One region of the Streptomyces sp. NPDC001604 genome, then DNA from elsewhere that is predicted to be linked to it. Evidence: riboswitches for the same ligand, from Rfam matches in the RefSeq annotation. Region 1 holds a riboswitch; the other holds the start of a gene.
What was found. Region 1 has a riboswitch for glycine ahead of gcvT (glycine cleavage system aminomethyltransferase GcvT). Riboswitches for the same ligand answer to the same signal wherever they lie in the genome.
Positions count from the first base shown of each region.

Region 2: linked by a shared signal. The riboswitch ahead of gcvP (aminomethyl-transferring glycine dehydrogenase) and the one ahead of gcvT (glycine cleavage system aminomethyltransferase GcvT) in region 1 are both predicted to bind glycine.

Region 1 is NZ_JBIAUY010000008.1:328,635-336,021, forward strand. Features, by position in the region: gene ACFY1E_RS23935 (enhanced serine sensitivity protein SseB C-terminal domain-containing protein) at 301-1,098, opposite strand; gene ACFY1E_RS23940 (enhanced serine sensitivity protein SseB) at 1,217-2,011, opposite strand; gene ACFY1E_RS23945 (AAA family ATPase) at 2,094-2,762, opposite strand; glycine riboswitch at 2,951-3,049, shown strand; gene gcvT (glycine cleavage system aminomethyltransferase GcvT) at 3,195-4,313, shown strand; gene gcvH (glycine cleavage system protein GcvH) at 4,444-4,821, shown strand; gene glyA (serine hydroxymethyltransferase) at 4,836-6,098, shown strand; gene ACFY1E_RS23965 (L-serine ammonia-lyase) at 6,155-7,387, shown strand, end outside.
Region 2 is NZ_JBIAUY010000012.1:9,397-16,783, forward strand. Features, by position in the region: gene ACFY1E_RS28575 (DNA polymerase IV) at 1-897, shown strand, start outside; gene ACFY1E_RS28580 (PRC-barrel domain-containing protein) at 1,004-1,381, opposite strand; glycine riboswitch at 1,495-1,590, shown strand; gene gcvP (aminomethyl-transferring glycine dehydrogenase) at 1,767-4,652, shown strand; gene ACFY1E_RS28590 (molybdopterin-binding protein) at 4,700-5,119, opposite strand; gene ACFY1E_RS28595 (molybdopterin-binding protein) at 5,306-5,701, opposite strand; gene ACFY1E_RS28600 (hypothetical protein) at 5,956-6,321, shown strand; gene ACFY1E_RS28605 (amino acid transporter) at 6,374-7,387, opposite strand, start outside.

The DNA of each region.
Region 1 (7,387 bases):
ACCCCTCTCAACCGGCGGTAGCCGGCCCGCACTTTGCCGCGGTGGCGGCGTGATCAGTCCGTCGTACACAGGGACGAAGTCCCCTGGACCGGGAGTCTTCAACGCTTTGGCGATCTGTTGCCAGACTTGGCGGGGAAAGGATGCGTAAACGTGATGCAGGCTGGAGGGTTCCGTTATCCGGACACCGGGTAACGGCGGCCGGACGGGGATAATTTCGGACATACTCCACGGAAAAGGATCTTCCGTCCCGATCTACGCGCGCAGATCGACTCCCGGCTTGGTACGGACCAGGCCTGCGTCTCAGTATCCGCCATGCACCGGCGGGTACCCGTACCCGGCCGCCGGGGCCTGGGCCGGAGCGGCCGCGTGGGCCTCGCGGTCGTAGAAGGGGCGGGCGCTCGCGCGCATCCACAGCGCGACCGGGTCGTACTCGTCCGACATCGCCACCGTCGACACCGGCAGTCCGTCCGGGACGGCGCCGATGGACTGCTGCATCATCGCCCGCACCGAGTCCACCGCGGGCGGGCTGGTGTCGTACACGTCGAGCCCGATCGCGAGATACGGCGCCCCGAGCGCCGGCTGCACCCAGGCGCGGCGCAGCGAGCGGACGGCCGGGGTGCGATGGGCGTTCTGCGCGAGCAGGGCGTAGAACTGCGGGATCTCGATCGCGGGTTCCGACATCCGCAGCGGGCCGGCCGCCTGGCGCTCCAGACCGGTGGCGATCCGGCGCAGGTCCAGCCAGGGGATGCCCACGCCGCCGCCCGGGGCGTGCGGATTGAGCCAGAGGCCGAAGTGGTCGGGGTACAGGGTCCGGGCGACGTCCAGCCCGTCGACCACCTCGTACGATCTGTTCCAGCCGCTGGCGCTCAGCTCCTGCGCCGAGGTGACGCAGGGCGCGTAGCCGTAGCCGCCGACCTCCATGTTTCCGTACTGGGCGTCCGGGGAGCCCGCCTGGCCGTGCCACAGGAGCATCCAGACCTGGCCGGAGCCGGGGGTCGCGAGTGCGCGGAGGAGTGCCTCGTAGGCGTCGTAGCGCCCCGGCGTCACCTGGCGCAGCATGTTCTCGACCGTCCCGGTCGTGGTGCCGCTGGCGCTCACGTGTGTGCCCCTTCTCATGGTTGCCCCGCGTGGACACAAGCTTAAGCGCCTAGGAACTCGAGGCTTGTTGTGTGTCGATACTGCACGCGCGCCCGGGGCGGCTGCCCCTCGCGGCGTTCTACAGGTGATCCCTCGTATAGAAAGGGCGTACCCGTTCGAGCATCCAGGTCGCCACCGGATCGTCCGTCACGTCCAGGAGGACTAGGTTGACGGGCCACTGGGTGGGGATTCTGGTGATGGCCCGGCTCAGGGCCTCCAGGGGAAGGGCTCTGATGTCACCCTCACGCTGGGAGAGTTCGACGCCCACGAACATCACCGGGTCCGCCGTCTCGATGGCGGCGAGGCAGCGGCGGGCGGTGACGACCACGCCTGTCCCGGCGAACTCGGCGGAGGCCGCGGCGAGGAAGTCGATCGGGTCGTCCTGCCAGTCCGGCTCGAAGAGCTTGACGCGGCCGCCGGAGGCGGGGCCGTCCAGCGGGGTGCGGCCCACGCGGCAGAGTTCGGCGACGGCGGGCGGCGGGAGCGGGATGCCGACCACGCCGTCCGGGTTCACGGCGAGGCCGACCTGCGGGGGCAGTCCGCGGGCGAACTCGACGGCCGGGGCGATCGTGTACGACATGTGGGAGCCGACCACCTGCCGGAACTGCTCCTCGGAGCTGAAGACCGGCACATAGGCCTGGCCCTCGATCTCCAGCGTGGGCAGGTCGAGGGGGCCGCTGTTCAGGTCGCCGCCGTTCGGCAGCGGCACCCAGACGAAGCTGCGGCCGAGCACCTCGAGGATCCGGCCGCCCGCCGAGGGTATGCCGAGGGAGGCCGACAGCACCTCCTCCAGCTCGTTGCCGGGCCATCCGCCGTGCGGATGGGGGTGCGCCTGCAAGGGAAAGTCCGCGGGGAGATCCGCTGCGAAGTCCATCTGTGTCCGACCGCCTGCTGAGAACCACTGCTGTGGCTGGAAAGGCTAGCGGGTGGGAGGGACAAAGGGGTTGGGCCGTGCGTCACCCCGTGAAACCGATCCTGCGCAGGACGTCCGCGGCGTCCCGGTCCAGCAGCACCGCCGAGCCGACGCCCTCGGGCAGGTCGCCCCGCTCGACCGCGCGGATCAGCCGGGCCGCCGCGGTGCGGTGCCGCAGGAAGGCGTAGCGCGAGACGCCACGGCCGCGCTCCCGCTGGCCCTCCAGTGCCGTGCCGGGCGTGACGTCGAGCAGCAGCAGATGCAGGGTGCCGCCGCGGCGCCGGCCCTCCCGGGCCAGCCAGCCGCGCACCCAGGCCTGCGTACCGCAGTCGTGCACGACGACCCCTTCGCCGCTGCGCAGGGCGCGGCGCAGTCCGGCGTAGTGGGCGAGGCGGACGAGGGGACGGTAGAGCGCGTAGGGCAGGAAGCGGGGCGTGCGGGCCTCCCAGCGGTCCCGGGCGTCCTGGGAGTCGATGCGGAGGCCGCGGACAGCGCGCTCCATCAGCGTGGACTTGCCGCTGCCGGGCAGGCCGGTGACCACCACCAGGTCACGGGGGCCGAAGAGCAGGGCGTGCGGGCTGTGCCCCGAGCGGTCGCGCAGATCGCGGACCACGGGTGCGGGGCAGGCACCGCACACGTCCTTGGCCGGGGCCGCGGGCTGTTTGGGCAGCGCGACGGCCGAGGTCGTGGCGTACACCGTGGTCCTGTTCACCGTGATCGTCCTTCCTGGGGGTCAGGAAAGCTTCTCCCCACTCTTTGTAAAGGGAAGGTAATGCACGGCGTCTCGCGGGTGTGTTCGGTTCCGGCCACAGCCCCGTCACAAAGAGGAGGGGCACAGAGGAGGTGCCACGGAGGAGGGGGCGCGTGCAATGATGTGCGCGCAACTGCATACCGGCCGTTTGAATCCGCGCGGGAGAGTCCCGGCAGCAGAGTCTGCCGGGCGCCGAAGGAGCAAGTCCCTCCCTTGAATCTCTCAGGCCCCGTTACCGCGCGGGCGAGGCACATCTGAAAAGCGGGCCACCGGATCCGGTGGCCCCACCCAAGGTGCAAGCCATGACTTCATGGCGAACCTCTCAGGTTCCGATGACAGATGGGGAGGAACGACCTCGCCCGTCATGCACTCTGCCTGGGAGACGACCGTCCGATGAGCAGCACCGAACCCCGTCACACCGCGCTCGATGCCCTGCATCGTTCGCTCGGCGCGACGATGACCGACTTCGCCGGCTGGGACATGCCCCTGCGCTACGGCTCCGAGCGCGACGAGCACCTCGCCGTGCGGACGAAGGCCGGGCTCTTCGATCTCTCCCACATGGGCGAGATCACCGTCACCGGCCCGCAGGCCGCCCAGCTCCTGAACTTCGCGCTGGTCGGCAACATCGCCTCCGTCGGCGTCGGCCGCGCCCGCTACACGATGATCTGCCGGGCCGACGGCGGCATCCTCGACGACCTGATCGTCTACCGGCTCGGCGAGACCGAGTACATGGTGGTGGCCAACGCCTCCAACGCCCAGGTGGTGCTGGACGCGCTCGTTGAGCGCTCGGCCGGCTTCGACGCCGAGGTGCGCGACGACCGGGACAACTACGCGCTGATCGCCGTGCAGGGCCCCGAGTCCCCCGGCATCCTGAAGTCGCTCACCGACGCCGACCTCGACGGCCTGAAGTACTACGCCGGCCTGCCCGGCACCGTCGCCGGCGTCCCCGCCCTCATCGCGCGCACCGGCTACACCGGCGAGGACGGCTTCGAGCTGTTCGTCGCCCCCGCTGACGCCGAGAAGCTGTGGCAGGCGCTGACCGACGCCGGAGCATCGGTCGGCCTGGTGCCCTGCGGGCTGTCCTGCCGGGACACCCTGCGCCTGGAGGCGGGCATGCCGCTGTACGGGCATGAACTGTCCACCTCGCTCACGCCGTTCGACGCCGGGCTCGGCCGGGTGGTGAAGTTCGAGAAGGAGGGCGACTTCGTGGGGCGCGAGGCGCTCCAGGAGGCGGCCGCCAGGGCTGCGGAGAACCCGCCGCGCGTCCTCGTCGGCCTGGTCGCCGAGGGCCGTCGGGTCCCGCGCGCCGGGTACGCCGTCGTCGCGGGCGGCGAGGTGATCGGCGAGGTCACCTCCGGAGCCCCCTCCCCCACGCTGGGCAAGCCGATCGCGATGGCGTACGTCGACGCGGCGCATGCGGCGCCGGGCACCGAGGGTGTCGGCGTGGACATCCGGGGCAGTCACGAGCCGTACGAGGTCGTGGCGCTGCCGTTCTACAAGCGGCAGAAGTAGACACTGACTGAGACTGGGCGAGGGGGGCTCCGTCCCCGGACGTGACCCCCTGCACATTTTCGCTGCTCACACGCTTTTCCCGCAGTCCCCCCTTCATCAGCACTCCACCGCGTACAGGAGAATTCAGGCCATGAGCAACCCCCAGCAGCTGCGTTACAGCAAGGAGCACGAGTGGCTGTCGGCCGCCGAGGACGGCGTCTCGACGGTCGGCATCACCGAGTTCGCGGCCAACGCGCTCGGCGATGTCGTCTACGCCCAGCTTCCCGAGGTGGGCTCCGCCGTGACCGCGGGCGAGACCTGCGGCGAGCTGGAGTCGACCAAGTCGGTCAGCGACCTGTACTCCCCCGTCACCGGTGAGGTCACCGAGATCAACGAGGACGTGGTGAACGACCCGTCCCTGGTCAACTCGGCGCCCTTCGAGGGCGGTTGGCTCTTCAAGGTCCGTGTCACGGAGGAGCCGGCCGATCTGCTCTCCGCCGACGAGTACACCGCCCAGAACGCCGGCTGAGGAGCCGTAGACGCATGTCCGTACTGAACACGCCCCTGCATGAGCTCGACCCGGACATCGCCGCCGCGGTCGACGCCGAGCTGCACCGCCAGCAGTCCACCCTCGAGATGATCGCCTCGGAGAACTTCGCGCCGCTGGCGGTGATGGAGGCCCAGGGCTCGGTCCTGACCAACAAGTACGCCGAGGGCTACCCCGGCCGGCGCTACTACGGCGGCTGCGAGCACGTCGATGTCGCCGAGCAGATCGCCATCGACCGGGTCAAGGAGCTGTTCGGCGCCGAGTACGCCAACGTGCAGCCGCACTCGGGTGCCTCCGCCAACCAGGCCGCGCTGTTCGCGCTGGCCCAGCCCGGCGACACCATCCTGGGCCTGGACCTGGCGCACGGCGGCCATCTCACCCACGGGATGCGGCTGAACTTCTCCGGCAAGCAGTTCAACGTGGTCGCGTACCACGTGGACGACTCCGGCCTGGTCGACATGGCCGAGCTGGAGCGGCTGGCCAAGGAGCACCGCCCGAAGGTGATCATCGCGGGCTGGTCGGCGTATCCGCGTCAGCTGGACTTCGCGGAGTTCCGGCGGATCGCCGACGAGGTCGGGGCGTACCTGTGGGTGGACATGGCGCACTTCGCGGGCCTGGTCGCGGCCGGGCTGCACCCCAACCCGGTGCCGTACGCGGATGTCGTCACCTCCACCACGCACAAGACGCTGGGCGGCCCGCGCGGCGGCATCATCCTCGCCAAGCAGGACTTCGCGAAGAAGCTGAACTCCTCGGTCTTCCCGGGCTTCCAGGGCGGTCCGCTGGAGCATGTGATCGCGGCGAAGGCGGTCTCCTTCAAGGTCGCCGCAAGCGAGGAGTTCAAGGAGCGGCAGCGGCGTACGGTGGAGGGTGCGCGCATCCTCGCCGAGCGGCTGACCGCGGACGACGCCCGCGAGGTGGGGGTGAACGTGCTGTCCGGCGGCACGGACGTGCACCTGATCCTGGTCGACCTGCGCCACTCCGAGCTGGACGGGCAGCAGGCCGAGGACCGTCTCCACGAGGTCGGCATCACGGTCAACCGCAACGCCGTCCCCAACGACCCGCGCCCGCCGATGGTGACCTCGGGTCTGCGGATCGGCACCCCGGCGCTGGCCACCCGCGGCTTCACCGCCGAGGACTTCGCCGAGGTCGCGGACGTCATCGCCGAGGCGCTGAAGCCGTCGTACGACGTCGAGGCGCTCAAGGCCCGGGTCAAGGCGCTTGCCGACAAGCACCCGCTGTACCCCGGTCTGAACAAGTAGTTCCCCGGTGGGGGCACCCGACGACGTGTGCCCCCACCCTTTTCGGAGGAGTTCCCGTGGCCATCTCGGTCTTCGACCTGTTCTCGATCGGCATAGGCCCGTCGAGCTCCCACACGGTGGGACCGATGCGCGCGGCCCGCATGTTCGCGCGACGTCTGCGGGGCGAGGAGCTGCTGGGCTCCGTCGCGTCCGTACGATCCGAGCTGTACGGCTCCCTGGGCGCGACCGGCCACGGCCACGGCACCCCCAAGGCGGTGCTGCTCGGCCTGGAGGGCGCCTCGCCGCGGACGGTGGACGTGGAGACGGCGGACGAGCGGGTCGCGGAGATCAAGTCGTCCAGCCGGATCCGGCTCCTCGGCGAGCACGAGATCCCGTTCTCCTTCGACGACGACCTGAAGCTGCACCGCCGCAAGGCCCTGCCGTACCACGCGAACGGCATGACCCTGTGGGCGTTCGACGCCTCGGGTACGGAGCTGCTGTCGAAGACGTACTACTCGGTGGGCGGCGGCTTCGTCGTCGACGAGGACGCGGTCGGCCAGGACCGCATCAAGCTGGACGACACGGTGCTGAAGTACCCCTTCCGCACGGGCGACGAGCTGCTGCGCCTGACGAAGGAGACGGGTCTGTCCATCTCCGCCCTGATGCTGGAGAACGAGCGGGCCTGGCGTACCGAGGACGAGATCCGCTCGGGGCTCCTCGACATCTGGCGGGTGATGCAGGCGTGCGTGTCCCGCGGCATGTCCCGCGAGGGCATCCTGCCGGGCGGTCTGAAGGTGCGGCGCCGGGCCGCCGTCTCCGCCCGTCAACTGCGCGCCGAGGGCGACCCGTTGGCGCACGCCATGGAGTGGATCACGCTCTACGCGATGGCGGTGAACGAGGAGAACGCGGCGGGCGGCCGCGTGGTCACCGCCCCCACCAACGGCGCCGCGGGCATCATCCCGGCCGTCCTGCACTACTACATCAACTTCGTGCCGGGCGCCGACGAGGACGGAGTCGTCCGCTTCCTGCTGGCCGCGGGCGCGATCGGCATGCTCTTCAAGGAGAACGCCTCCATCTCCGGCGCCGAGGTCGGCTGCCAGGGCGAGGTCGGCTCCGCCTGCTCGATGGCGGCGGGCGCGCTGGCGGAGGTGCTCGGCGGCTCCCCCGAACAGGTCGAGAACGCCGCGGAGATCGGCATGGAACACAACCTCGGCCTCACCTGCGACCCGGTCGGCGGCCTGGTCCAGATCCCGTGCATCGAGCGCAACGGCATGGCCGCGGTGAAGGCGGTCACGGCGGCGAAGATGGCG
Region 2 (7,387 bases), on a different contig from region 1:
TCCGAGGAGGCCAAGCCGAACGGGCTGGTGCTGGTCGAGCCCGGGACCGAGCGGGCCAAGCTCGGACCGATGTCGGTGCGGATGCTGCCGGGGGTGGGGCCGGCCACGGGGGACCATCTGCGGCGGGCCGGCATCACCACGGTCGACGAGATCGCCGAGGCCGGTGAGGACGAGCTCGTCCGGCTGCTGGGCAAGGCCCATGGACATGCGTTGTACGCCATGGCGCTGGCGCACGACGACCGGCCCGTGGTGGCCGAGCGGGAGGCCAAGTCGGTATCGGTCGAGGACACGTACGACGTGGACATCCACGACCGGGTGAGGGTGGGGCTGGAGGTGCAGCGGCTGGCCGACCGGTGCGTGCGGCGGCTGCGAGGTGCGGGTCTTTCGGGGCGGACCATCGTGCTGAAGGTGCGGCGCTACGACTTCTCGACGCTGACTCGTTCCGAGACGCTGCGCGGGCCCACGGACGATCCGGCGGTCGTGCGGGAGGCTGCCGCGCGGCTGCTGGACTCGGTGGACACGACGGGAGGTGTGCGGCTGCTGGGGGTCGGGGTGAGCGGGCTGGCCGACTACACGCAGGAGGATCTGTTCGCGCAGGCCGCGGGGGACGGTGCGGAACATCCGGTGGACGAAGCGGATGAGGAGCCCGCAGAGGAGCAGAAGGTGGCTGTCGAACGGCGGTGGCCCGCCGGGCACGATGTGCGGCATGCCGAGTTCGGGCACGGGTGGGTGCAGGGAAGCGGGCTCGGGCGGGTGACCGTGCGGTTCGAGACGCCGGATTCGGAGCCGGGGCGCGTGCGGACGTTTCGCACGGACGACCCTGAGCTGGAGCCGGCGGACCCGTTGCCGTTGGTGCCGGGGAGACCCGGGGCCTCCGTGCACGGGGTCGGTGCCTGACTGGAAGGGCGCTGGTCAGCGCGGGGGCCGGGTACGGTGGGGCGGTTCGTCCAGGGCCTGTCGGCCGGAGCGGGTCGGCTGCGGGGAACTACGGCTTGCGGTAGGTCTAGGCGTCCGCGTCCTCCGTGCCCGCCAGCTTGCCGAAGTCGTGGTCGGGGAAGGAGCCAGGCGCGGGGATGTCCAGGCCGTAGTGGTGGTAGAGCTGGAGCTCCTGTTCGGGGGAGAGGTGGCGGCCGACGCCGAAGTCGGGGGCGTCCTTGATGAGGGAGCGGTCGAAGGGGACGTGGAGGGTGCCTTCGATCAGTTCGCTGGGTTCCAGGGGGACGAAGGCGTCGCGGGAGAACAGGCCGGTGCGTATGGCCGCCCACTCCGGCACGCCGGTCGCATCGTCGAGGTAGACCTCGTCGATGGTGCCGAGCTTGGTGCCGTTGCGGTCGAACGCCTTGCGGCCGATCAGGTTGCGCGGATCGATGTCGGTCTGCACGGGCCCTCCACTTGGTCGCAACTCATCCGTAAGCACTACGAAAGAGCAGATTGGTGATGACGGCCACTCGAAGGATCGGATGGTGTGCGCGCTGGTACGCTGACAGCGGCTGCTGACCCCGTGCGGGAGAGTCCTCCAGACATCATCGGAGGCGCCGAAGGAGCAAATCCTCCCCGGAATCTCTCAGGCTCACGTACCGCGCGGACGAGGTCACTCTGGAAAGCAGGGCGGGTGTCGATGGCTTCCGCTCTCACCGACGGTGAAAGCCGGGCGCCCTCGGGTGTTCCGGTGAAGCTCTCAGGTTGAGATGACAGAGGGGGAGGCCGTCCGGGTACCCGTGCCGTGGTGCCCCTCGAAGGTCGTGTCAGACCAGGAGGCCTCCGCAATGACCGCCCATCGCATTCCGCTCGCCGAGCTCGAACAGGGAATCCCGTTCGAGCAGCGCCATATAGGGCCTGATCACGAGGCGCGGGCGAAGATGCTCGCGCACGTCGGATACGGCTCGCTGGACGAGCTGACCGCCGCCGCGGTGCCCGATGTGATCAAGAACTCGGATGCGCTGGAGCTGCCGGGTGCGCGTACCGAGGCCGAGGTGCTGGCCGAGCTGCGGTCGCTCGCCGACCGGAACCAGGTGCTCGACTCCATGATCGGGCTCGGGTACTACGGGACCTTCACCCCGCCGGTCATCCTGCGCAATGTGATGGAGAATCCCGCCTGGTACACGGCCTACACGCCCTACCAGCCCGAGATCTCGCAGGGGCGGCTCGAGGCCCTGCTCAATTTCCAGACGATGGTCGCCGACCTGACCGGGCTGCCCACCTCCGGTGCCTCGCTGCTCGACGAGGGGACGGCCGCCGCCGAGGCCATGGCGCTGTCCCGGCGCATGGGCAGGAACAAGAAGGGCCTGTTCCTGATCGACTCGGACGTGCTGCCGCAGACCATCGCCGTGATCGAGACCCGCGCTGAGCCGACCGGTGTGGAGGTCGTGGTCGCCGACCTCAGCGACGGCATTCCGGCCGAGGTCGCCGGGCGTGAGATCAACGGCGTGCTCGTCCAGTACCCCGGCGCCTCCGGCGTCGTACGCGATCTCAAGCCGCTCATCGACCAGGCGCACGAACTCGGTGCGCTCGTCACGGTCGCCGCCGATCTGCTGGCGCTGACGCTGCTGAAGTCGCCCGGGGAGCTCGGCGCGGACATCGCGGTCGGGACCACGCAGCGCTTCGGTGTGCCGATGGGCTTCGGCGGGCCGCACGCGGGCTACATGGCGGTGCACGAGAAGTTCGCACGCAGCCTGCCCGGCCGGCTGGTGGGCGTCTCCGTGGATGCGGACGGGCACAAGGCCTACCGGCTCGCGCTGCAGACGCGCGAGCAGCACATCCGGCGGGAGAAGGCCACCAGCAACATCTGCACGGCCCAGGTGCTGCTCGCCGTCATGGCGGGGATGTACGCGGTGTACCACGGGCCGGACGGGCTCAAGGCGATCGCGCGGCGCACCCACCGGTACGCCACGATCCTTGCCGCGGGCCTTCGGGCCGGTGGTGTCGAGGTCGTGCACGGCTCCTACTTCGACACGCTCACCGTGCGGGTGCCGGGCCGCGCCACCGAGGTGGTGACCGCCGCGCGGGAGAACGGGGTCAACCTTCACCTGGTCGACGCCGACCACGTGTCGATCGCCTGCGACGAGACCACCGCGCGGGCGCAGGTGGGCGCCGTGTGGAGCGCGTTCGGGGTCGAGGGTGACATCGAGGCGCTGGACGCGGCGACCGAGGACTCCCTGCCCGCAGGACTGCTGCGCACCGACGACTACCTCACCCACCCGGTCTTCCAGGAGCACCGCTCCGAGACCGCGATGCTGCGCTACCTGCGGCGGCTCGCCGACCGCGACTACGCGCTCGACCGGGGCATGATCCCGCTGGGCTCCTGCACCATGAAGCTCAACGCGACCACCGAGATGGAGCCGGTCACCTGGCCCGAGTTCGGGCAGCTGCACCCCTTTGCGCCCGCCGAGCAGGCGCAGGGCTACCTCACCCTCATCCGTGAGCTGGAGGAGCGGCTCGCCGAGGTCACCGGGTACGACAAGGTGTCCCTGCAGCCCAACGCGGGATCGCAGGGCGAGCTGGCCGGACTCCTCGCCGTACGCGGCTATCACCGGGCCAACGGGGACGAGCAGCGGACCGTGTGTTTGATTCCGTCGTCCGCGCACGGTACGAACGCCGCCAGCGCCGTGATGGCCGGGATGAAGGTCGTCGTCGTGAAGACCGCCGAGGACGGCGAGATCGACGTCGAGGACCTGCGGGCGAAGATCGAGCAGTACCGCGACGAGCTGGCGGTGCTGATGATCACGTACCCCTCCACGCACGGTGTGTTCGAGGAGCATGTCGCCGACATCTGCGCGCAGGTCCACGAGGCCGGCGGACAGGTGTACGTCGACGGCGCCAACCTCAACGCCCTGGTGGGGCTCGCCAAGCCCGGGCACTTCGGCGGTGACGTCTCGCACCTCAACCTGCACAAGACCTTCTGCATCCCGCACGGCGGCGGCGGGCCCGGCGTCGGCCCGGTCGGCGTACGGGCGCACCTGGCGCCGTATCTGCCGAACCACCCGATGCAGCCGGCCGCAGGACCGGCGACGGGCGTCGGGCCGATCTCCGCGGCTCCCTGGGGTTCCGCGGGCATCCTGCCGATCTCGTGGGCGTACGTCCGGCTCATGGGCGGCGAGGGGCTGAAGCGGGCCACGCAGGTGGCCGTGCTGAGCGCCAACTACATCGCCAAGCGGCTGGAGCCGCACTACCCGGTGCTCTACACCGGTCCGGGCGGGCTGGTCGCGCACGAGTGCATCATCGATCTGCGGCCGCTGACCAAGGCGACCGGGGTGAGCGTCGACGACGTCGCCAAGCGGCTCATCGACTACGGCTTCCACGCGCCGACGATGTCGTTCCCGGTGGCCGGCACGCTGATGATCGAGCCGACCGAGTCCGAGGACCTGATCGAGCTGGACCGGTTCTGCGAGGCGATGATCGCCATTCGTGCGGAGATCGAGAAGGTCGGGTCGGGCGAGTGGCCGGCCGAGGACAACCCGCTCCGGGGTGCGCCGCACACCGCCGCCGCGCTCGGTGGGGAGTGGGAGCACGCGTACTCGCGTGAGGAGGCCGTCTTCCCGGCCGGGGTGTCGGCCGCCGACAAGTACTGGCCGCCGGTGCGCCGGATCGACCAGGCCTTCGGTGACCGGAACCTGGTGTGCTCATGCCCGCCGCTGGACGCGTACGACGACTGAGGCAGTGGTTGTGGAGGAGGGCCCCGCTTAGGCGGGGCCCTTTCCCGTCACGCCGTCGCGAGTGAGATCTCCGTCGACTTGATCAGGGCCACGACGGGTGTGCCGGAGGTCAGAGCGAGGTCCGTGACGGCGTCCTTGGTGATCGCGGAGGTCAGTTCGCCGCCGTCGACGGCGACCTTCACGGAGGCCATCGCGCCGCCGGTGGTCACTTCGGTGACCGTGCCGGGCAGCTGGTTGCGGATGGACAGTCCCTCGACCGGGGCGGTGGCCAGGGAGACCTCCGTCGCCTTCACCAGGGCGCGTACGGCGGTGCCCGCGGCGAGGCCGAGTTCCTCGGCGGACTCGAGGGTGATCGCCGCGGTGATGTCCTGGCCGCCGGTGAGGCGGACCCTGACGGTGGCCATGACCTCTCCGGGGGTGATGGCGGTGACCGTGCCGGGGATCTGGTTGCGGATGCTCAGGCTCATGGGGCTCATGGGGAACGCCTCGCAGGGGTGGCGGATTGAGGGCTTTGTGCCCGGGCCCACCGTAGCCCCAGCGGCGTGTTGTGCCAGGTATGCGGGTGTCTGCGTCGCTTTGCCGTTGCCCGCGGCCGTGGCGCTCGGGCCGGAATCGCATGAGCCGCGGCTCGCCGTAGGGGAGTTGTTCCTGGGCTAGGCGCGGTCGATGTGCACGTTGGTCGACTTCACGCGGGCGGTGGCCTCCATGCCGACCTCGAGGCCTAGCTCCTCCACGGCCTCGCGGGTCAGGAGTGAGACCAGGCGGTGCGGGCCGGCCTGGATCTCGACCTGGGCCGCCACGTCGCCGAGCTTGATAGCGGTGACGATGCCGGGGAAGGCGTTGCGGACCGAGGTGTAGGAGGTCTCCTCCTCGGCGCTGCCCGCCTTGGCGAGTTCCACGGAGAAGGCGGCCAGGTCCCTGCCGTCGATGAGCCGTCGGCCGCCCTCGTCGCGATGGGTCGCCACGCGGCCGGCGTCGGCCCAGCGGCGTGCGGTGTCCGGACTCACGCCGAGCAGTCGTGCGGCCTGGCCGATTGTGTAGCTCTGCATGCGGTCACGATAGGGCCGGGAACGGGCCCTGGTGGACGGGGGGTGAGCGTTGGGTGTAACGCGATATGGCGTTAGTTGGGGGACGGGGATTCGGGGGCGCGGGTATGTCGGCTGAGATGTCAGGCAGTGGCGGGGCGTCGCTGGACTGCGGGCCTCGCATGCGGACCGGGACCGGGGCGTGGGGGTGCTGCGGGTGGCGGCCCGGGGGCGGTCGGCCGGCCGCAGAGGAGCTGGACGGGAGGGTCGCCGCGGCGTTGACCGCTCGGACGCTGGGCGAACTCGCCGTTCTGACGGTGGACCTGCCGGGATCAGCCGCGGAGGTCACCGGCAAGGACGTCGACCGCATCGAGCAACTCGGCGCTTCCGCTCGGCGTGGCGGCCGGGTGGTACCGCGGCGGCTGGAGATCGGCTCGGAGTGGGGCGAGGTGAGGCTCGACTTCACCGAGGCGGTGATCACGCACGACACCCTGCACATCGGTGCCGGTGTGCGGCTCCGCCGCGGGGTGCCTCGAACTGCTGTTGATCGTCTGCGGCGCCGTCGTGGCTGGTCGCGAAGTTCCCCGCGCCCCTTTGGGGCGCCTTCGTGGCGGGGGGTGCAACGAGTTGCCGGGCAGCGTTGAGGGCGTCTGTGGCGGGGCGTCGTGCGCAGTCGTACAGGGGCCCGGGCCCGTGTCAGCCCGTGTGGACGCGGGGCCTGCGGGCGCGGTCCGGTTCTGCTTCGCGCAGGACCTCTCGGGTGACCGGGGCGACCTCGCCCTGGCCGAAGAGGAAGAAGCGCAGGAAGTTGGCGAAAGGGCTGCCCTCGGTCCACTCGAAGTAGATGTGCGGGATGCACCGGGTGGTGTCGCGGACGTGCAGGAGCAGGGCGGCCAGCGCGTTCGGGATGGAGGAGGACTCCAGGGTCAGCACCCGGTAGCGGCCGTGCAGGACATCGCCGCGCACTGTCAGGCCCGCCTCGAACTCGGAGGGGTCGACGACCGTGACCTCGACGAAGACGAAGTCCTCCGCCTCGGGCATGTCGTTGTCGGCGCGGATCTGCTCGATCTTGTCGCGGTACTCGGCCTTGTCCCGCTGGTCCGGCTCGTTGGCGATGAAACGGATCTTGCGGCTGGCCATGTCCCGGATGAAACGTTCCGCCATATCGTCCAGCGTCACGCTGGTGACGCGGAGCTCGAAGGCGCGGGCCAGCCGGGACAGCAGGGAGACCAGGATGATGCCGGCGATGAAGCAGGCGCCGATCTTGACGCCGTCCGGGCGCTCGATGACGTTGGCCACCGTGACGTAGAGGAGGACCGCGGAGACGACTCCGAAGCCGATGGTCCAGCCCCGCTGCTGGGCGCGGCGGGCGGCGATGGTCACCGCGATCGCGGCCGAGGACATCAGGACCAGCACGCCGGTGGCGTAGGCGCCGCCCTGGGCGTCGACGTCGGCGTCGAAGATCCAGGTGACCAGGAAGCCGATCAGGGTGAAGACGATCACCATGGGGCGTACGGCGCGGGCCCAGTGCGGTGCCATGCCGTAGCGGGGCAGATAGCGGGGCATCAGGTTGAGCAGGCCGGCCATGGCGGAGGCGCCGGCGAACCAGAGGATGGCGATGGTCGAGATGTCGTAGACCGTGCCGAAGGCGTTGCCCAGGTATTCGTGCGAGAGGTAGGCGAGTGCGCGTCCGTTGGCCTGGCCGCCGGA